4 regions of the Comamonas piscis genome follow, and region 2 is predicted to be linked to each of the others. Evidence: predicted binding sites of a transcription regulator. Region 2 holds the regulator's gene; each other region holds the start of a gene.
The links. Region 2 encodes sigma-54, which starts transcription at its own class of promoters, with help from an activator protein. Its sites were predicted from a motif close to TGGCANGNAANCTGCTTT; they were not measured.

Region 1 (5,301 bases), 1.5 Mb from region 2:
AGAAGTACGGCGTCAAGATCATGCCCAGCAAGGAAGCGAGCTGGGCAGGGGTGCGCGACAAGCTGATCAATGGCGACCTGCACTTTGCCCATGTGCTCTACGGCCTGGTCTACGGCGTGCAGCTGGGCGTGGGCAGCCCGCAAAAGGACATGGCGGTGCTGATGACGCTCAACCGCAATGGCCAGGCGATCACCCTGTCCAAAAAACTGGCCGACAAGGGCGCGGTGGATGCCGCCTCGCTGGCCAAGCTGATGGCCGCCGAGAAGCGCGAATACACCTTTGCGCAGACCTTCCCCACGGGCACCCATGCGATGTGGCTCTACTACTGGCTGGCCAGCGCGGGCATCCACCCGCTCAAGGATGCGAAAGTGATCACCGTGCCGCCGCCGCAGATGGTGGCCAATATGCGGGTGGGCAATATGGATGGCTTTTGCGTGGGCGAGCCCTGGGGCCACCGCGCGATCATGGATGGCATTGGCATCACGGCAGTCACCACCCAGGACATCTGGCGCGACCACCCGGAAAAGGTGCTGGGCTGCACGCAGGATTTTGTCAGCCGCCACCCCAACACCGCGCGCGCTGTCACCATGGCCATTCTGGAGGCGGGCCGCTGGATCGATGCCAGCCTGCAGAACAAGCAGAAGATGGCCGAGACCATTGCCGGCAAGGCCTATGTGAACACCAGCGTGGACGCCATCAACCAGCGCATTCTGGGCCGTTACCAGAATGGCCTGGGCAAGACCTGGGACGACCCGAACCACATGAAATTCTTTGCCGATGGCGAGGCCAGCTACCCCTATCTGTCCGATGGCATGTGGTTCCTCACCCAGCACAAGCGCTGGGGTTTGCTGAAGAACCACCCCGACTACCTGGCCGTCGCGAAAAAGATCAACCAGACCGCCCTGTACAAGGAAGCGGCCACGCAGTTGAAGATTGCCGTGCCCAAGTCGGACATGCGCAGCAGCGCGCTGATCGATGGCAAGGTCTGGGATGGTTCGGACCCCGCCAAGTACGCCGACAGCTTTGCGATCAAAGCCTGATAAGGAGAGCCCCATGCCCGCTGCATTGCGAGAGAGTGTTTCGCCCCTGCCGACATCGGCCCCGCCCGAGCGCAAGATCTTGTCCATCCATGAGCACATGGCGCGCGGCCTGCCCACGGCAGGCGCGGTAAGCCAGCCCCTGGTGGCAGCGCCGGCCGTGCTGGCCTCGGCGGCCCCGGTGGCCCCGCGCGATCTGGCCGCCGCCTGGCAGCAGCGCTTTGGCAGCTTGGTGCAAAGCCTGCTGCCACCGGTGCTGGGCTTTGGCCTGCTGCTGGTGCTGTGGTCCATCGTCGCCCAGGGCAACCCGGGCATCCCCGGCCCGCAGGAGACCTGGCTGCAGGCGCAGGAGATCTTTCGCGACCCCTTCTACCGCAACGGCCCCAATGACCAGGGCGTGGGCTGGAATGTGCTGGCCTCGCTGCAGCGGGTGAGCATCGGCTTTGGCCTGGCGGCGCTGGTCGGTATTCCGCTGGGTTTTGTGATTGGCCGTTTTGACTTTCTCTCGCGCATGTTCAACCCGGTCATCAGCCTGCTGCGCCCGGTGTCGCCCCTGGCCTGGCTGCCGATTGGCCTGCTGGTGTTCAAGGGCGCGAACCCGGCGGCGATCTGGACCATCTTTATCTGCTCGATCTGGCCGATGGTGATCAACACGGCCGTCGGTGTGCAGCGCGTGCCGCAGGACTATATGAATGTGGCGCGGGTGCTGAACCTGAGTGAGTGGAAGATTGCCACCACCATCCTCTTCCCCGCCGTGCTGCCCTACATGCTGACGGGCGTGCGCCTGGCCGTTGGCACCGCCTGGCTGGTGATCGTGGCCGCCGAGATGCTGACCGGTGGCGTGGGCATTGGCTTTTGGGTCTGGGACGAGTGGAACAACCTCAACGTCAAGAACATCATCATTGCGATCTTTGTCATTGGCCTCGTTGGCCTGCTGCTGGAATGGGCGCTGATCCGCCTGGCCACCGCATTCACTTTTGAGGAGGTCAAGGCATGACCGTCAATCCCAACCCCCAGGCCGCAGCCCCCAACCTCAAGTACATCGAGGTGCAGCAGGTGGCGCAAAGCTTCAAGACCGCCAAGGGCCTGTTCCAGGCGCTGCAGGGCATCAACCTGGAGATTGCCCAGGGCGAGTTTGTCAGCCTGATTGGCCACTCGGGCTGCGGCAAATCCACCTTGCTGAACCTGATTGCCGGGCTGGCCAGCCCCAGCGAAGGCACCTTGCTCTGCGCCAACCGCGAGATCAAGGGCCCTGGGCCGCAGCGGGCTGTGGTGTTCCAAAACCATTCGCTGCTGCCCTGGCTGACCTGCTGGGCCAATGTGCATCTGGCGGTGGAGCGGGTGTTTGGCGGGCGCGAGCGCAAGGCCCAGCTCGCCGCCCGCACCGATGCCGCGCTGGCGCTGGTGGGCCTGAGCCATGCGGCACAAAAGCGCCCCGGCGAGATATCGGGCGGCATGAAGCAGCGCGTGGGCATTGCCCGCGCCCTGTCGATGGAGCCCCAGGTGCTGCTGATGGACGAGCCCTTTGGCGCCTTGGATGCCCTGACCCGCGCCAAGCTGCAGGACGAGCTGCTGGAGATCGTCGCGCGCACACGCAGCACCGTGGTGATGGTGACCCATGATGTGGACGAGGCCGTGCTGCTGTCCGACAAGATCGTGATGATGACCAATGGGCCTGCCGCCACCATTGGCGAGGTGCTGCCGGTACCGCTGGCCCGCCCGCGCAACCGGGTGGCGCTGGCCGAAGACCCGCAGTACCAGGCCTGCCGCAAGGCGGTGATTGACTTTCTCTACACCCGCCAGGTGCATGTGGAGAAGGTGGCCTGATAAATACCGCTTAGTTGGCCTCAGGCGCTCCACACGGAGCGCCTTTTTTGTGCACGCAAATGAGGCAGGGCGGCCGTCCATCAGCACAAAAAATGTGCGCAGGCGATGCGCGGCTGCGGGCGCGCTTCGACAGCCGACTTGGTATGGAACTTGCATAGTTGTTGGCGTGGCCATGGCGGCCACCGGGCGGCAGTGCAACGTAGCACCGCTGCCCAAAGACAAAGACGTCTATGCGCGCATGCCTGGCATGCGGCGCCTAGACGTCTTTTTTTTGTGCTGCCCACGGGGAATACGATGAAAAAAATCAAGTTGGTCATGGTTGGCAACGGCATGGCCGGGGTGCGAGCGCTGGAAGAGCTGCTGGCGCTGGCGCCGGATCTGTACGAGATAACGGTGTTTGGCGCAGAGCCGCACCCCAACTACAACCGCATCCTGCTCTCGCCCGTGCTGGCGGGCGAGCAGACCTTGGAAGACATCGTCCTCAACGACTGGAGCTGGTACGAGACGCATGGCGTGCGCCTGCACACCGGCTGCACGGTGCATGCGGTAGACCGCGCCCGCCGCGTGGTGCATGCCCGCAATGCCCAGGGCGAGGCGGTGACGGCCGACTACGACCGGCTCATTCTGGCCACCGGCTCCAACCCCTTCATGCTGCCGATTGCCGGCAAGGAGCTGCAAGGCGTGCTGGCCTACCGCGATATTGCCGATACCCAGGCCATGATCGATGCCGCTACCCGCTGGCGCCATGCGGTGGTGATTGGCGGCGGCCTGCTGGGGCTGGAGGCGGCCAATGGCCTGATGAAGCGTGGCATGCAGGTGTCGGTGGTGCATGCGGGTGAGTGGCTGATGGACCGGCAGTTGGATGGCCAGGCCGCCCAGCTGCTGAAGAAGTCGCTGATTGAGCGGGGCATGCAGTTCTTTATGCAGGCGCAGACGCAGGAGCTGCTGGGCAATGCCGAGGGCCGGGTGCGCGCGCTGCGCTTTGCCGATGGCCGCGAGATCGAGGCCGACCTGGTGGTGATGGCCGTGGGCATCCGCCCCAACACGGCGCTGGCCGAGGCCATGCACCTGCATGTGAACCGGGGCATTGTGGTGAGCGACACCTTGCAGACGGTGACCGACCCGCGCATCTATGCGGTGGGCGAGTGCGCCGCGCACCGGGGCATTGCCTACGGCTTGGTGGCGCCGCTGTTTGAGCAGGGCAAGGTGCTGGCCAATCACCTGGCCGAGCTGGGCATTGGCCGCTACCAGGGCTCGCTCACCTCGACCAAGCTCAAGGTCACCGGCATTGATTTGTTCTCGGCCGGGGATTTCCAAGGCGGGGAGGGCACCGAGCAGATCGTGCTGAGCGATCCCTACTCGGGCGTCTACAAAAAGCTGGTGATCAAGGAAGACCGGCTGGTGGGCGCCTGCCTGTATGGCGACACCGTCGATGGCAGCTGGTACTTCAAGCTGCTGCGCGAAGGCCGCAGCGTGGCCGATATCCGCGACAAGCTGATGTTTGGCGAATCCAACCTGGGCGATGCAGGCCACCAGGGCCAGAACAAGGCCGCCGCACTGGCCGATGCCGATGAGGTTTGCGGCTGCAATGGCGTCAGCAAGGGCGCCATCTGCAAGGCCATCAAGGACAAGGGCCTGTTCACCCTGGATGACGTGCGCAAGCACACCAAGGCCAGTGCCAGCTGCGGCTCCTGCACCGGCCTGGTCGAGCAGATCATCATGTTCACCGTCGGCGGTGATTATTCGGCATCGCCCAAGACCAAGCCCATGTGCGGCTGCAGCGACCACGGCCACCAGGCAGTGCGCGATGCCATCCGCCAGCACCGGCTGCTGACGACGGACAGCGTCTTCCACTTTATGGAATGGCGCACGCCCAATGGCTGCGCCAGCTGCCGCCCGGCCATCAACTACTACCTGATCAGCACCTGGCCCAAGGAGGCGCGCGACGACCCGCAAAGCCGCTTTATCAACGAACGCAGCCATGCCAACATCCAAAAGGATGGCACCTACAGCGTGATCCCGCGCATGTGGGGCGGAGAGACCACGGCCTCCGAGCTGCGCCGCATTGCCGATGTGGTGGACAAGTACCAGATCCCCACCGTGAAGGTGACCGGCGGCCAGCGCATTGATTTGCTGGGCGTGAAAAAGGAAGACCTGCAGGGCGTGTGGAACGACATAGGCATGCCCTGCGGCCATGCCTATGCCAAGGCGCTGCGCACCGTCAAAACCTGTGTGGGCAGCGAATGGTGCCGCATGGGGACGCAGGACAGCACGCAGATGGGCAAGGACCTGGAGCGCGCGATGTGGCGCATGTATGCCCCCCACAAGGTGAAGTTCGCCGTCAGCGGCTGCCCGCGCAACTGCGCCGAATCGGGCATCAAGGACGTGGGCATCATCGGCGTGGATTCCGGCTGGGAGATGTATATCGGCGGCAATG
Region 2 (5,301 bases):
TGAAGCAAACCAGCGTGTTTACCGGCAATGTGGTGGTGACCAAGGGCACCATCATCATTCGCGGTGCGCAGTTGACCGTCAGCCAGGACCGCGACGGCTTCCAGCATGGCGTGGTGACTGCTGCTCCGGGCAAGCTGGCGTTCTTCCGCCAAAAGCGGGACTCGGCACCGGGCGCGCCCGACGAGTTCGTTGAAGGCGAAGGTGAGGTCATCACCTACAACGGTCGCGATGACACCGTGCATTTTGAGCGCCGTGGCGAGCTGCGCCGCTACCGCGAGACCACCTTGACCGACCAGGTCAGTGGCCCGCTGATCACCTACAACAACCTGACCGACACCTTTACCGTGGTCGGCCAGAAAGGCGCGCAAGCCAGCGATCCCAAGCCCGGCGCTGCGAAAAACGGCCGCGTGCGCGTGATCCTGACGCCCAAGGCGGACGACAAGGCCAGCACCCCGGCCAAGCCCGCAGCGGACGACAAGACCCCCTTGCGCCCCAGCACCCAACTGAACGACGGAGCCAAGTAACCGTGGCAGAGAACTCCTCGACCATTTCCGTCAATGCCCGGGTCGCCAACAGCGACCACCGCAGCCAGCTGGAGGTGTTGCACCTGGAGAAGTCCTATGGCAGCCGCAAGGTGGTCAAGGATGTGTCGCTGTCGGTGCGCAAAGGCGAAGTGGTGGGTTTGCTCGGCCCCAATGGTGCTGGCAAAACCACCTCGTTCTACATGATCGTGGGCCTGGTGCGCAGCGATGGCGGAGACATCCGCATCGATGGCCAGTCGGTCGCCGATATGCCGATCCACCAGCGCTCGCAGCTGGGCCTGTCCTACCTGCCGCAGGAGGCATCGATCTTCCGCAAGCTCAGCGTGCAGGACAATGTGCGCGCCGTGCTGGAGCTGCAAAAGGACGAGCATGGCAAGTCGCTGTCGCGCGCCGAGGTCGAGCGCCAGCTCACCGCGCTGCTGCAGGAGCTGCGCGTCGAGCACCTGCGCGAGTCGCCCTCCGTGGCGCTGTCCGGTGGCGAGCGCCGCCGGGTCGAGATCGCCCGCGCGCTGGCGACCCAGCCCCGTTTCATCCTGCTCGACGAGCCCTTTGCCGGTATCGACCCGATTGCGGTGATCGAGATCCAGCGCATTGTCGCCTTCCTGAAAGAGCGCGGCATCGGCGTGCTAATCACCGACCACAATGTGCGCGAAACCCTGGGCATCTGTGACCACGCCTGCATCATCAGCGATGGCAAGGTGCTGGCCGCAGGCACGCCGCAAGAGATTGTGGAGAACGCCGAGGTGCGGAGGGTCTATCTGGGTGAGCACTTCCGTATGTGACGCCGCACGCCCGGGCGGGCGTGCCAGCCAAGATACCGCCTTGCGCCGCCGGGCCGCTGGGGCTTGTCGGATGCCATCTGCCGTGGTCGGCACGGAGGCGCTGCCATGATGCCTTCGCTGTCACTGCGTGTATCGCAGAGCCTGACCCTCACGCCGCAATTGCAGCAGTCCATCCGTCTGCTGCAGCTGTCCACCCAAGAGCTGACGCAGGAAGTCGAGCAAATGCTCGATGAAAACCCGTTTCTGGAACGCGAAGGCGATGACGCTGTTGATTCGGAACGGGCGGAAGCACCGGCCCAAGACACCAGCGAGGGCACCGAGACCGCCGCTGTGGGCGACAAAGCCACCGAGACCACTGCCAGCACCGACACCAGCAGCGCGAGCGATTTCGAGGCGGGTCCTTCCGACCTGCCTTTGGATTTTGGCGCGGGCAAGGAAACGGGCGTTGATGCGGAAGCCGCTTCCGGCGACTCGGCCTCGGACTGGGAAGAGTGGGGGGGCGACCTGCCCGCGCGCTCCAGTGCGGGCTCGGGCGATGACGACGATGAAGCGCCGCTGTCCGACCGGCGTTCCGAGCACCTGAGCCTGCAGGATGTGCTGCACCGCCAGGCGCTGTCACTGCGTTTGTGCCAGGAGGGCCAGGCCGCACTCTATTTCTTGATCGAATCGCTGAACGACGACGGCTATCTGGAAGAGACCTTGGCCGAGCTGGCGCAAAGCTTTGGCGATGCCAGCGACCCCGAGCGCTATGAAGCGCTGCTCCACCACCTCACGGTCGCGCTGCGCTTGCTGCAAAGCCTGGAACCCCTTGGGGTGGGTGCACGCAACCTGTCTGAGTGCATGCAGCTGCAGATCAAGGCGCGGCAACGCCTGCTGGATGAAGAAGGCTCGGACACCCCCGAGGCCGATGCACTGGCGCTGGAAACGGCTTTGCTGGTCTGCCAGGAATCACTCGATCTGCTGGCGCGCCGCGATGTGCGCAAGCTGATGCAGCTGACAGGCTGCAACGAAGCGGCAGTGCGCAGCGCGCTGGTCTTGATCGCCAAGTTGGAGCCCCGGCCCGGCCGCCCCTATGCGGATGTGGACCGCAATGCCATCATTCCCGATGTCATCGTGCGCCCCAGCAATGAGCGCGGTTTGCCGGTGCCCGGCTTCAGCGTGCAGCTCAATGCCGAAGTGATGCCGCGCCTGCGCGTGCAGGATGTCTATGCCAATGCCTTGCGCAGCCACAAGGGCAGCGAAGGCCATGGCGCCTTGCAGCAGCGCCTGCAGGAGGCGCGCTGGTTCATCAAGAACATCCAGCAGCGCTTTGACACCATCTTGCGCGTGTCGCAGGCCATTGTGGAGCGGCAGCGCAATTTCTTTGTGCATGGCGAGCTGGCCATGCGCCCCATGGTGCTGCGCGAGATCGCCGATGAGCTGGGTTTGCACGAGTCCACCATCAGCCGCGTGACCACCGCCAAGTACATGGCCACGCCGCAGGGTACCTTTGAGCTGAAGTACTTCTTTGGCTCAGGCCTGGGTACCGAGACCGGCGGCAGCGCCTCCAGTACCGCCGTCAAGGCGCTGATCAAGCAACTGCTGGACGAGGAAAGCGCCAAGAAGCCGCTGTCGGACGCAAAAATCGCCGATCTGCTGCAGGCCCAGGGCATTGAATGCGCGCGCCGCACGGTGGCCAAATACCGTGAAGCAATGCGCATCCCGCCCGCCAGTTTGCGCAAGGCGCTGTAGGCGTTGTTGGCGCAGCGGGCTCAAGGCCCAGCGCATAAAAAAACCGCAGTTCGTTGAACTGCGGTTTTTGCGTTGAGACGGCGCCAGTTTACTTGGGCCAGAGCCACCAGATAAACAAGGCCAGCACGGCCAGCATCAGGCCGAACTTGGTCAGCTTGTAGGCCGTCTTGTTCCAGGCCTTGAAGCGGCGGCGGTACTGGCCCATGTAGAACGACACCTTGAAGATGCGGCTGATAAAGCCGCGCGGATCGCCTTCGTTGTTGGGCGAGCTGGCAGCAGCCACCACATGCGTGCCCAGCCAGCGGTTGAGCCACTGCGCAAAGCCATTGGTCATGGGGCGCTCGACATCGCAGAACAGCACGATGCGGTTGCCCTCGGACCGGTTCTCGGCCCAATGCATAAAGGTCTCGTCAAAAATCACGCCTTCGCCCTCGCGCCAGCTGTAGGGCGTGCCATCGACTTCGATCATGCAGCGGTCGTCATTGGGCGCCAGAACGGCCAGGTGGTAGCGCAGCGAGCCGGCATAGGGATCGCGGTGAAGGTTGAGCTTGGCGCCGGGCGGCAGCTCAGCAAACATGGCGGCCTTGATGCCGGGGATCGATTGCACCAGTGCGCTGGTCTTGGGGCAGAGCTCCATCGCCGACGGGTGGGCCTGGCCGTACCACTTCAGGTAGAAGCGCTTCCAGCCGGTCTTGAAGAAGGAGTTGAAGCCCGCATCGTCGTTGTTGGCCGCTGCCTTGATCTGCATCGCCTTCTGCAGGCCGATGGCTTCTTCGCGGATCTCGCGCCAGTTGGCTTGCAAGGGCGCCAGGTCGGGGAAGGTGCTGGTGGGCAGGTAGGGCGTGCGCGGCACCTTGCTGAACATCAGCATGAACACATTGAACGGCGCCGTGAAAGTGGAGTGGTCGAACAGCTGGCGCAGCAGCTTGTGCCGAACCTTGCCGCGCAGGTGCATATAGAGGCCGCAGCCAAAGAAAAGCAGCACCAGGGCCAGAACGATGATTTTTGCCATAGACAGCGATTTTAGCTGCGGCGGCTGTCTGCGCAAGCGCAAACTGGCGCGCTGCAAGGCCTGCGGGGCGGTTGGATGGCCTGCTGCCAGCAGGCCTATTGCATCCGTCCGATGGCAGCGCGCTTATTTGGGCTGGGTGGCGAAGGCGGTTTTCAGGCGCTGCAGCATCTCGCGGTTGAGCTGGCGCTGCTGGCCGCTCCAGGGGGTCATCGCCTTGTTCAGCTCGGCCTGCAGTGCGTTGGCGGTCTGCCAGTCGCCCTGGCCAGCGGCCCAGATGGCGTACTCGGCCATCACATCAAAGCTGCCCGAGTGCTGGCGCGCAAAATCAAAGCTCTTGCGGGCCATTTCCTGGTCGCCCAACTGTGCATAGGCCTTGGCCACCAGCAGGCCCACGGCCTCGGCCCGGAAATGCACATCGGCCTGGGCAATCACCCGCAGCTGCTGCAGCGCCTGCTGCGGCTGGCTGGCCTGGTAGGCGGCCTGCGCGGCGCCCCAACGGATTTCCAGGTCATTCGCAAACGGGCCCTTCATGCTGGCTTCAAAGTGCCTGAAAGCCGGCTCGGCCTGGCCATTGGCCAACAAGGCTTGGGCCAGGCGGATCTCGTTCTGGGCGGTGGGGCTGTAGTCATATGCGGCCTGGGCATCGCGCACCTCGCGGGTGGGGTCCAGCGCCTTGACGGCGTTGCTCGCCAGGCTGCGCGCATGGCGCTGCAGGCGCGAGTTGGGTAGGTAAATCGCGAAGAAATACACCACGCTGCCGAGGAAGGGGAAGGCCAGCAGCACAAACAGCCAGTAGTTGTTCTGGCCGCTGCGCACCGCATGGACCGCAAAAAACAGCGCAATGATGACGTGTACGCCGGCTCCAAGGTATGGCATTCGCATTCTTTCTTGGGTATTCTGGGTGGAGGGCCTGGCGCACTGGGCGGCGGCCCGCTCTGGAGTCGCACTATAGCAGCCGGGTCCTTGTTACCGTAGTGCTATCTGTTCCCGTCTACGAATGCGGCTGGCACAGTCGGCCATTCCCATGCGCTTGCGCGGACAATGGGGCAAGCGCGTATGCTTGCCCCCCTGCTTATGAACCAACTGCATTTGTTTTTGCCCTGCGCCGCCGGCGTCGAGGGCCTTTTGGCGGACGAAGTCCATGCCATCACCGGCGCCAGCGGGCAGGACCTGCTGGTTGCGCGCGGCGGCGTCATGCTGCGCGGCATGTGGCGCGATGCGCTGCTGCTGAACC
Region 3 (5,301 bases), 660 kb from region 2:
CGGCGTGAATGCCGCCGAAGAGCTGATGATGCTGGAGTACAGCCAGCGCCTGCAATCGCAGCAGCGCAATGTGGCGGCCAGCGCCCAGCAGCCCCATGTAGGCAGCCATATGCTGCTGGCAGCGGTGCAGGGCGGCGCGCAGGCCAGCGGCCGTGCGGTGGCCGGCCTGGCCGTTGGCCAGCAGGCGGATTTGGTGGTGCTTGACGGCCAGCATCTGGCGCTGGCCGGCTTGCCGGCGGCCGAGCAGCTCGATGCCCATGTGTTTGCCAGCAGCCGCAGCAGTGCGGTGGCCAGTGTCTGGGTGGGCGGCCAGTGCCGCGTGTCCGGCGGCAGCCACCCGCTGCACCACAGCGCGCAACGCGGCTTTGTGGCCGCGCGTACCGAACTTCTTCAGGAGCCATGATCCATGCATTTTGAAACCGACCGCGCCGCCTTTGAGTTCCGCCAAGGCACGGAGCCGCTGCTGATCTCCTTGCCCCACGTGGGCACCTATGTGCCGCCCGCGCTGGCCGAGCGCTTTACGCCCGAGGCGCGCGAGGTGCATGACACCGACTGGCACCTGCCGCTGCTCTACGCCTTTGCGCAAGAGATCGGTGCCTCGACCCTGGTCGCCACGCATTCGCGCCTGGTGGTGGACATGAACCGCTCGCCCGATGGCGCCAGCCTCTACCCCGGCCAGAGCGTGACCGGCCTGTGCCCGGTGGACACCTTTGCCGACACCGCCATCTACCAAAGCGCCGCGTTGCAGCCCGATGATGCCGAGATTGCCCAGCGCCGCGACCAGGTCTGGAAGCCCTACCACCAGCAATTGGCCGCCGAGCTGGCCCGCATCAAGGCACAGCACGGCGCTGCCGGCTTATGGGATGCGCATTCGATCCAGTCGGTGCTGCCGCGCTTTTTTGAGGGCAAGCTGCCCGATCTGAACCTGGGTACCAACCAGGGCGCCAGCTGCGGCGAAGGCCTGGGCGAGGCGCTGCTGGCCGAGGCACGCAAAGGCGAGGCCGACGGCTTTAGCAGCGTGCTCAATGGCCGCTTCCAGGGCGGATACATCACGCGCCACTACGGCCAACCTGCGCAGAACGTGCATGCCATCCAGCTGGAGATGACGCAAAGCAGCTATATGCAGGAGCACATGCCCTTTGACTACCTGCCGGCCGTGGCCGCCAAGGTGCAGCCCCATGTGCGCCGCATGGTGGAGACCTTGCTGGCCTACGTGCAGCAATCGGCACGCTGATTTCAACTGCGCCACAACGGCATCCCCGGCTTGCACTGCAGGCCTGAGATGCCGTTTTTTGCTTTACTGGCCCAGCAGGTTTTGAGGCCGGCAGCTAACGCCTGCAACGCAAACCGCCCGACAATAGCGGGCTATGAACACCTCTCGCACCGACAACGCGGCAGCCGCTCCTGCGGCGGCTTTCTGGACCGACCTGCAACAAGCGCTGGGGCCACAAGGCTTTACCCGTGGCGCGGACGCCATCCCCGAGAAGTACTGGACCGACTGGAGCGGCACGCCACCGGTGCCGCCGCTGGCGCTGCTGCGCCCACGCAGCACAGACGAGGTCAGCGCTTTGCTGCGCATCTGCCATGCCCACCGGGTGCCGGTGGTGCCCCAGGGCGGCCTGACCGGGCTGGCGGGGGCGGCCGTACCGGTGGCCCAAGGCGTGGCGGTGGCTATGGACCGCATGCAGCAGATCGAAGATGTGAATGCGCGCACCGGACTGATGACCGTGCAGGCTGGCGTGAGCCTGCAGACCGTGCAGGAAGCGGCCGTGGCGGCCGGCTGGGTGTTTGGCGTGGACCTGGGCGCGCGGGGCAGCTGCCAGATTGGCGGCAATGTCTCCACCAATGCGGGCGGCAATGGCGTGCTGCAAAACGGCATGATGCGCGAGCAGGTGCTGGGGCTGGAGGTGGTGCTGGCCGATGGCACGGTGCTGCCGATGCTGCGGCCCATGCTGAAGAACAACACCGGCTACGACCTCAAGCAGTTTTTTATCGGTGCCGAGGGAACCCTGGGCATCATCACCCGCGTGCTGCTGCGCCTGCGGCCCGCCCCACAGGCCAAGGCCACCTGCATGGTGGCGCTGCCGGGCTTTGACGAGGCGCTGGCGGTGCTGGCGCGCATGCAGGCCCGCTTTGGCAACAGCGTGGCCGCGTTTGAGCTGATGTGGAGCGACTTTGTGCAGACCTCCATCCAGTGGCAAAAGCTGCAGCCCGCGTTTGCCGAGCATCATCCGCTGCAGGCGCTGATTGATGTGGATGGCAAGGACGAGGCCGCCCTGCGCGCTGCTGTGGAAGAGGCCCTGGGCGAGGCCATGGAAGCTGGCGAGGTGGTGGATGCGGTGATCGCGCAGTCGAGCGAGCAGGCCAAGAGCCTGTGGAAGCTGCGCGAGGCACCAGCCGAGATGACCGCGCACATGCACCCGCCTGTGAACTTTGACGTGAGCCTGCCCCAGGTGGACATTGGCCGCTTTGCCGCCGCTTGCCGCGCTGCCTTTGATACGCGCTGGCCTGGTCACCACAGCCTGTTTTTTGGCCATGTGGGCGATGGCAATTTGCATGTCACCACCGACAGCAAAACCATCAATGGCGAGGATGAGGCGCTGGAAGCCGTGCTCTACGGCCTGGTGCAGCAGTTCCAGGGCAGTGTCTCTGCCGAGCATGGCATTGGCCTGCACAAGATGCCCTATCTGGCCTTTAGTCGCACGCCGCAAGAGCTCGCTGCCATGCGGGCGATCAAGCTGGCGCTCGATCCGCTGGGGTTGATGAACCCGGGCAAGGTGTTCGCGGCGGACTGAAGCCCGTCTTAGTCCCTTCATACGGAGCCGGCGCCTGCAGCAATGCAAGCGCCGGTTTTCCTTTGGATGGGCGACTGCTCAGGGCACCGATGTGGTGCGATCTGGCTCTAGCCGACGGCGCCGCCATCGCTCCACAGGCGCGCAGAACCCCATATCCAGGCGCTTTCCCGCCCCATGGCATAGAAACTGCTACCTTTTGAAACAAACCCGCAATGGATGACAACGTACAAAGGGGATGGCATGCAAATGGTGCAGATGGCAGCGATTGACAAGGCCGATACGGCCTGGATCTTGGTCTCTACGGTGTTGGTATTGCTGATGACCCTGCCGGGCATTGCACTCTTCTATGCCGGGCTGGTGCGGCGCAAGAACGTGGTCAACACGATGGTGGCGGTTTTTGCGGTGGCGGCGGTGGTCTCACTCACCTGGTTTGCACTGGGCTACTCGCTGGCCTTCAGCAAGTCGTCGGCCTGGCTGGGCGGGCTGGACCGGGCCTGGTTCTCGTCCATGCGGCTGGATGCGGCGGCGGGCACGGTGTCGGTTAGCCACCTGGCGCCTAATATCCCCGAAGCGCTGTATGCGCTGTTCCAGATGGCCTTTGCCGTCATCACCACCACCTTGATCATTGGCGCCGTGGTCGAGCGCATGCGCTTTTCAGCGCTGCTGCTGTTCTCGGCGCTGTGGAGCGTGCTGGTCTACGCGCCCATCGCCCATTGGGTGTGGGAGAGCGATGGTTGGCTCAACAAGCTGGGCGCGCTGGACTTTGCCGGTGGCGCGGTGGTACACGTCAATGCGGGTGTGTCGGCCCTTGTCTGCGCGGCCATGCTGGGGCGGCGCCAGGGCTATGGCCGCCAGGCCTTTGAGCCGCACAGCCTGGGCTGGACGGCGATGGGCGCCGCGCTGCTGCTGATTGGATGGTTTGGTTTTAACGCCGGCTCGGCGCTGTCGGCCGATGGCCGGGCCGCGCTGGCCATGCTGGTAACCATGGTGGCGGCTGCAGCCGGTGCGCTGTCCTGGATGCTGGTCGAGTGGTGGGTGCGCGGCGCCCCGACCTTGCTGGGTGTGCTCTCGGGCCTGATTGGCGGCCTGGTGGCCATCACCCCCGCTGCCGGTTTTGTGCAGCTGGGCGGTGCGGTGGCGATTGGCCTGATCGCCGGTGTGGCCTGCTTTTGGGGCGCCACCTGGCTCAAGCGCCGCCTGGGGGTGGATGACTCGCTCGATGTATTTGGCGTACACGGCGTGGGTGGCATTGCCGGCTCGCTGCTCACCGCCTTGTTTGCCGACCGCGCCATTGCCGGCGTGGACGCCACGGTGCTGAACCAGCTGGTGGCTGTGGCGGCCGTGGCTATTTACAGCGCGGCGGGCACTGCCATTTTGCTGACCGTTATCCGCGTGGTTCTGCCTTTGCGGGTGACGGCGCAGCAGGAGCTGGATGGTTTGGACCAAAGCCTGCACCAGGAAAGCCAGCATTGAGAGCCGCCAACACGCCCCTTGGTACGTCGTTGCAAACCCTTGTCGTACGCGTTGTACTGCCTACGGATTTGCGCCTCGTCTTAACCGCAAAACTGCGGTTTGCTGGGCGCTGTTAGCGCCTCTTATTGAGTCAGGCTGCGCCGCATGGGGCGCGCAGCCTGCCCATCAGGTTCTGCCATGGAGGAGCTTGTATGAACGACAGTGAACGCGTGGCCATTGCCGCACATTTGCATGTGGCCCTGCGCCGCAAGACGGGCCGGGTGACCGATACCGAGTGGATGGCCAGCGATACCACCTATGGCCAGGCGATGGCCCAGTTTGCGCTGAACCATGCCCGCAGCAACCAGGATGCAGAGCTGGAGCGGCTGGCGCTGCGGTTTGCGGCCAGCCTGCCGGGCGCGGTGGTACCTGCAGCCGCCGTTGCTGCCGTGGTCGCAGACCCTGTAGCGGATCCCGCTGCGCCCGGCCTGCTGGCATCCGCCAAGCGATATGTGGGCGGGTTGCGCTGAATCGATAAGCAGAGAGGGAGGGAAGGGGAAGCTTGGCACCAAAGATGGATGGACATGGATCGACACGGATCAAATGATCCAATAATGTATTGAAAAAATACAAATGTTCCTTATACTGTGCGTATCGCTGCCGGCGCAGGGCTGGTGTCGCATTGTGAAGGAGTGCTCGCATGAGCCATGTCATCCATCGTTCTCTGGCCCAGGTTCCTCTTGTCGCGGTGGGCGGCAAAGGCGTGGCCTTGTTTGACCAGGCCGGCAAGGCCTACCTGGATGCGAGTGGCGGCGCGGCGGTGTCTTGCCTGGGCCACGGCCACCCGGATGTGCTGGCAGCGATGCACCGCCAGCTGGACCAGTTGGCCTATGCCCACACCAGCTTTTTCACCACCGAGGTGCAAGAGGCGCTGGCCGACCATTTGGTGGCGCATGCGCCCGCAGGCATGACGGAGGTGTACTTTGTCTCCGGTGGATCGGAAGCGGTGGAAGCCGCGCTGAAAATGGCGCGCCAGTATTTTGTCGAAATCGGC
Region 4 (5,301 bases), 860 kb from region 2:
GCTGCCTGCTGCTGTGGATTGGCCTGCAGTTGCTGACCAGCCATGACGAAGAAGAAGGCGCGGGCAAGGGCACTGGGACGATGATGGCCGCCATCCGCACCATCCTGATCGCCGACCTGGTGATGAGCCTGGATAACGTGATCGCCGTGGCCGCTGCCGCTGGCGGCAATATGCTGCTGCTGATTCTGGGCCTGGCCATCTCGATCCCGCTGGTGGTCTTTGGCTCCACCTTGATGATCAAGCTGATGGAACGCTTTCCGGTCATCATCATCCTGGGTGCCGGCCTGATCGGCTGGGTAGGTGGCGAGACCATCATGAACGACAGGCTGCTGCACGGCTTGGTGGAAGCCAACCCTGCGCTGCACTACCTGGCGGCTGCCGCGGGCGCAGCGCTGGTCGTAGGCCTGGGCCTGTGGTTGCAAAAACGCAATACAGCGTCGGCACATTGATAGAGATTGGCTTTATCGCCGCAGCAAAAGCGCCTTCGGGCGCTTTTTGCATTTTTCGGATCATGAGTGGAGCATCGCTGACCCAGGCACATGCTTGCAGCAAGCTGTTGTTTTAGCTCAAAAATACTATGTATATGGAAAAACAAGGGTTAACCCCTAACCAAAGTCCGGGAGCACACCACACATCGTGATCGTTTGTTAACAGCGTATCAAAACTACCATTTATGTAGTCTATTTGCCTATAATCCAGGCGAGGTTTATCAATATGCCAAGACTCATAGTTTCGTTAGATGGTGTGGTGGTGCAGGACTACGTGCTGACAGAGTCCCGGGCCACCCTTGGGCGCCGTTCCACCAACGACATCGTGCTGACCGACATGGCGGTCAGCGGCGAGCATGTCGCGTTCACCTATGAGAAGAAGATTGGCATTGTCGTCGTTGAAGACCTGGGCAGCACCAACGGCACCCGCGTCAACGGCCTGAAAGTGCGCCGCCAGGTGCTGCAAAGCGGCGACCTGCTGGATATCGGCAAGTGCCGCATCCGCTTTCTGATGAACTCCCTCGTGCCTGAGAGCCACTATATGCATGCCAGCGAAGCCGGCAGCCTCACCGCCAAGGCATCCCACATTCTGTACGGTGAGGAAGATACCCCCACCGTCCCCGCAGACTTCCCCCTCGTTGAAGAGCAGCCCTACACCCCCAGCGCCTATCTGCGCGCCGTCAGCGGCGCCAACGAAGACATCCTGCTGTCCAAAGTTGTCACCACCGTCGGCCGCCCTGGCATCGCCGTCGCTGCGCTGACCAAGCGCGGCAAGGGCTACATCGCCACCAAGGTGGATGGGTCTGCGGATGTGGTGCTGAACGGCCAAGCGCTGAATGGGGTGGGGCTGTCGATGCACAAGGGAGATCGGATTGAGCTCGCGGGGATGGCTTATGAGTTTTGGGGGTAGAGGTTAGGGCAGCGCTTGACCTCAGCGATGCAGAGACGGCGGCACCTTGGGGTGCCGTTTCCTCTTGTGCATGCTGTTTGTCGGCTCACAATGTTCGATACGGATGGGGTGACAAAAATGGCAGAAATCTCGGCAGAGTGACATTTATGAACGTCTTCCACAATAAGTTAACAAAACGCCGCAATTTTGTCAGCGCAGGCCGCGTCCTGCAGGCGCTCAGAAGTTGGCACAGCACTTGCTGTCTACACCACACGCCAAGTCAGTTCGACAAGGCTACCTAATCACTGGTTACATAGAGAGGATTCAACATGCTGCGTACTATGCAAAAGGGTTTCACCCTGATCGAACTGATGATCGTTGTGGCGATTATCGGTATTCTGGCTGCTATCGCTCTGCCTGCTTACCAAGACTACACGGCTCGTTCGCAGATGTCGGAAGCCATGACCCTGGCCAGCGGTGCAAAGGGAGCGGTCACGGAAACCTTCTCCAACAACGGCGTTTGGCCATCGAGCAACGTCTCTGCTGGCTTGGCTGCTGCTGCTGATATCAAAGGTAAGTATGTTGACAACGTGAATGCTGCTGGTGGTCATATCATTGCAACGATGAAGTCTAGCGGCGTTGCTGCTGGTATCTCCGGCGCTACTCTGACTCTGAGCCCTATCACTCACTCTGGCTCGATCGAGTGGAAGTGCAAGAAGGACGGCTCCAAGGATGCCAAGTTCTATCCAGCTTCTTGCCGTGGCTAATAGCTAATTTAGCTAGCATCAACTACCCGCTTTATGCGGGTAGTTTCATTTTGGGAAGGTGTTAATGTATAAGCTGATTTGCTGGAAGCCTGCTCTCGTCTTGGCTGTGTTGTTTGTAGTGTGCCTAGGCGTGTATTGGCCGGGACTGGCAGGTGGATTTATTTTTGATGACTTTCCTAACTTGTCTCCCTTGGGAGCTTTTGGTGGGGTGAAGGATTTTGAAACCTTCAAGAGTTTTGTGTTGGATGGTTTTGCCGGTCCACTGGGTAGACCTATTTCTCTCGCGAGCTTCGTACTGGATGGAACCAATTGGCCGACGGATCCGTATCCATTCAAGCGAACCAATCTTCTGATCCATCTATTTTCGGGGTTCGCCCTTTTTTGCGCCAGTCTCAATCTGTTGAAATTCTATGGCGCAAAATCTAAAGCTGCGATTTGGGTTGCAGTCTTGAATACCGCCTTCTGGCTACTGCACCCTTATATGGTTTCGTCCACGCTGTATGTAGTGCAGCGCATGGCTCAACTGGCTGCATTGTTTGTTTTTGCTGGTTTGGCGGGGTATTTGCAGGGGCGGTTGCTTCTTGGTCGCAAACCGCTGGCAGCTTATATGTGGATGTCAGGCTCGGTGGGACTAGGTACTTTGTTGGCAGCATTTAGCAAGGAAAATGGCATTCTATTGCCTCTTTTTGTCCTAGTCATTGAGTTCTGTCGACCGAAGCAAGCATTGGTTGATGGGCAGGCGCCAGTGTCTTCTGTGAAGCCAGATTGGCGCTGGCGTGCTATTTTTGTTTGGCTGCCTATTGCTGCCATCTTTTGGCAATTGGCTAAAGAGGTTAACTTTTCTCCAAATGTTTGGCCTACGCGTCCATTCAGTCAGGTACAACGTTTGTTGACCGAGCCCCGAATTATTTGGGAATACTTATATCACCTCTATATACCAAGGATCGAAGGACGCGGACTCTTTCAGGATGCTTTCACGATATCAAAAGATATATTTAGTCCTTGGATCACATTGCCAAGTATTTTGGGTGTAATTGGCCTTCTGATATTTGGATTCTGGGCGAAAAATAGAGGTTTGTTGGGCGCCTATACGGCATTAGCGATTTTCTTTTTCTTTAGTGCGCATTTGGTTGAATCCACTGTTGTTGGTTTGGAACTTTACTTCGAACACCGTAATTATGCAGCTGCTGCTTTTTTGTTTCTTCCAATTGCCGTCGGCATTGTATATATCATAGAGAGGCGTAGTCAATTTATTGGTGTGAGCACTGCTTCATTTTTGATTTTGATGTTATGCGGCTTGACTTGGCAAAGAAGCATGCTCTGGGCGGACACGGAAGGTCTGCAGACCTATTGGGCTGTGTCGTCACCTAACTCCGCAAGAGCGCAGAATCATCTGGCAGGCCAATTGATAAATCAAGGTCGGGGTGAGGAGGCTGCTGAGTTCTTGCAAAAAGCTAGTGCCAGATTGCCTGATAGTTCCTTGCTAACCATGCAATTTTTTATCACCAAAATCCAACTGGGAACTGTGACGGACGCAGATTTCAGTCATGCCTTTGAATCGTTGCCCAAACAGCAATTTGATGCACAAGCATTGGTCGGCTTGCGCAAGCTGGTTGAGATGCTCACCGCGCAGCAAGGTGAGGAGCATCACAAAGAACAAGCTCTGGCTTTGCTTGACGAGATGCGAACATTGCCTCAGTACAAGAATATCTCTGTATTCCAGCGCATGGAGCCATACTTACGTGGTCTTTTGCTGTTGAGCCTTGGACAGCCTAATGAGGCATCGGCGCAGATGAGCCAAGTGATGAAGGTGTACAGAGAGACAGATGCTGCGTTGTCCGTGGTTGCGGATGTGGCGCGTGCAGGCTACTATCAAAGCGCACTAGATCTACTAGCGCAGGCGAAAGAAGTTTTCGCCCAGCAACCCGACAAAACCCTCAAACGCTCCCGTTCCGTTTACGATCAAGAATTTGTTCGCATGGAAGGCTTGCTGCGCGAGGGGATCGGTAAAGAAAAAAGTGTTGAATAATAGAATGAAGGTGGGAATGAAAATCAGTATTGTGCTTCCGGCCAAGAATGAAGAGCAAGCGGTAGGCCAAACCATTCAGCGTATTATTAATTTATTTCCGAATGCGGAAGTCATTGTCGTCAATGATGGGTCCACTGATCAGACTGCTGCCGCTGCCGAGGCCGCAGGAGCAAAAATTGTGCACCACCCCTACAGTAAAGGCAACGGTGCGGCAATTAAGAGTGGTGCTAGAGCTGCAAGCGGTGAATGTATTGTATTTATGGATGCTGACGGGCAACATGATCCGGCAGATATCCCACGTTTGCTTAAAAAAATAGCGGAGGGAAACGATATGGTGGTGGGGGCGCGTCAAAAGGGTTCCCAAGCGAGTATAGGGCGAGGATTAGCAAATGGGCTTTATAACCGTTTGGCCAGTTGGATGACAGGTCATAAAGTTGAAGACTTGACTTCCGGGTTTCGCGCTGCCCGAGCTGAGAAATTCCGTGAATATTTATACTTGCTGCCAAACGGATTTTCCTACCCTACTACCAGCACAATGGCATTTTTTCGTGCTGGGTACTCTGTGGCTTATGTCCCAATTCATGCTGCTAAAAGAATCGGGCAAAGCCATGTGAAAATTCTGAAAGACGGTACCAGGTTTTTGTTGATTATTTTCAAAATCGGAACATTATTTTCTCCTTTAAAAATATTCGCACCAATTGCACTGTCTTTATTTTTATTGGCCTCTGGATGGTATGGTTGGACTTGGTATCATTCAGCGCGTTTTACCAATATGAGTGCGTTGCTCTACACTGGCTCGGTAGTGGTTTTTCTGATGGGCCTGATTTCGGAGCAAATTACGGCATTGATGTACCAAGGTCGTAAGTGATAGTGATGCCAGACGGTAAAAAGCCCGTCGTACTGATATTAGCTTCGACTTTCCCCCGATGGCAGGGTGATCCAGAACCAGGTTTTATTCTGGAGCTTGCCAAGCGCTTATGTAGTAGCTGGCATGTGGTGGTGGTATGCCCGCATGCTGCGGGGGCAAAAGAAAGCGACGTGATAGAAGGTGTAGAGGTTATTCGCTATCGCTATGCGCCAGAGCGCTGGGAAACCTTGGTGAACAACGGCGGCATTGTTACGAATCTG

Region 1: a site for sigma-54 is predicted at 3,004-3,021, ahead of nirB (nitrite reductase large subunit NirB). Genes of this name have one in related genera too.
Region 3: a site for sigma-54 is predicted at 2,971-2,988, ahead of HS961_RS02750 (ammonium transporter). Genes of this name have one in related genera too.
Region 4: a site for sigma-54 is predicted at 1,623-1,640, ahead of HS961_RS03715 (pilin). Genes of this name have one in related genera too.

What each region holds. Positions count from the first base shown of each region.
Region 1 is NZ_CP058554.1:1,393,882-1,399,182, forward strand. It holds gene HS961_RS06215 (CmpA/NrtA family ABC transporter substrate-binding protein) at 1-1,040, shown strand, start outside; gene ntrB (nitrate ABC transporter permease) at 1,138-2,034, shown strand; gene HS961_RS06225 (ABC transporter ATP-binding protein) at 2,031-2,864, shown strand; gene nirB (nitrite reductase large subunit NirB) at 3,159-5,301, shown strand, end outside.
Region 2 is NZ_CP058554.1:5,139,202-5,144,502, reverse strand. It holds gene lptA (lipopolysaccharide transport periplasmic protein LptA) at 1-524, shown strand, start outside; gene lptB (LPS export ABC transporter ATP-binding protein) at 548-1,324, shown strand; gene rpoN (RNA polymerase factor sigma-54) at 1,430-3,055, shown strand; gene HS961_RS23245 (aspartyl/asparaginyl beta-hydroxylase domain-containing protein) at 3,144-4,067, opposite strand; gene HS961_RS23240 (hypothetical protein) at 4,191-4,943, opposite strand; gene HS961_RS23235 (THUMP domain-containing class I SAM-dependent RNA methyltransferase) at 5,142-5,301, shown strand, end outside.
Region 3 is NZ_CP058554.1:595,912-601,212, forward strand. It holds gene HS961_RS02735 (formimidoylglutamate deiminase) at 1-403, shown strand, start outside; gene hutG (N-formylglutamate deformylase) at 407-1,234, shown strand; gene HS961_RS02745 (FAD-binding oxidoreductase) at 1,368-2,795, shown strand; gene HS961_RS02750 (ammonium transporter) at 3,036-4,268, shown strand; gene HS961_RS02755 (hypothetical protein) at 4,460-4,777, shown strand; gene HS961_RS02760 (aspartate aminotransferase family protein) at 4,948-5,301, shown strand, end outside.
Region 4 is NZ_CP058554.1:804,387-809,687, forward strand. It holds gene HS961_RS03705 (TerC family protein) at 1-449, shown strand, start outside; gene HS961_RS03710 (FHA domain-containing protein) at 715-1,398, shown strand; gene HS961_RS03715 (pilin) at 1,707-2,144, shown strand; gene HS961_RS03720 (tetratricopeptide repeat protein) at 2,209-4,173, shown strand; gene HS961_RS03725 (glycosyltransferase family 2 protein) at 4,190-5,041, shown strand; gene HS961_RS03730 (glycosyltransferase family 4 protein) at 5,047-5,301, shown strand, end outside.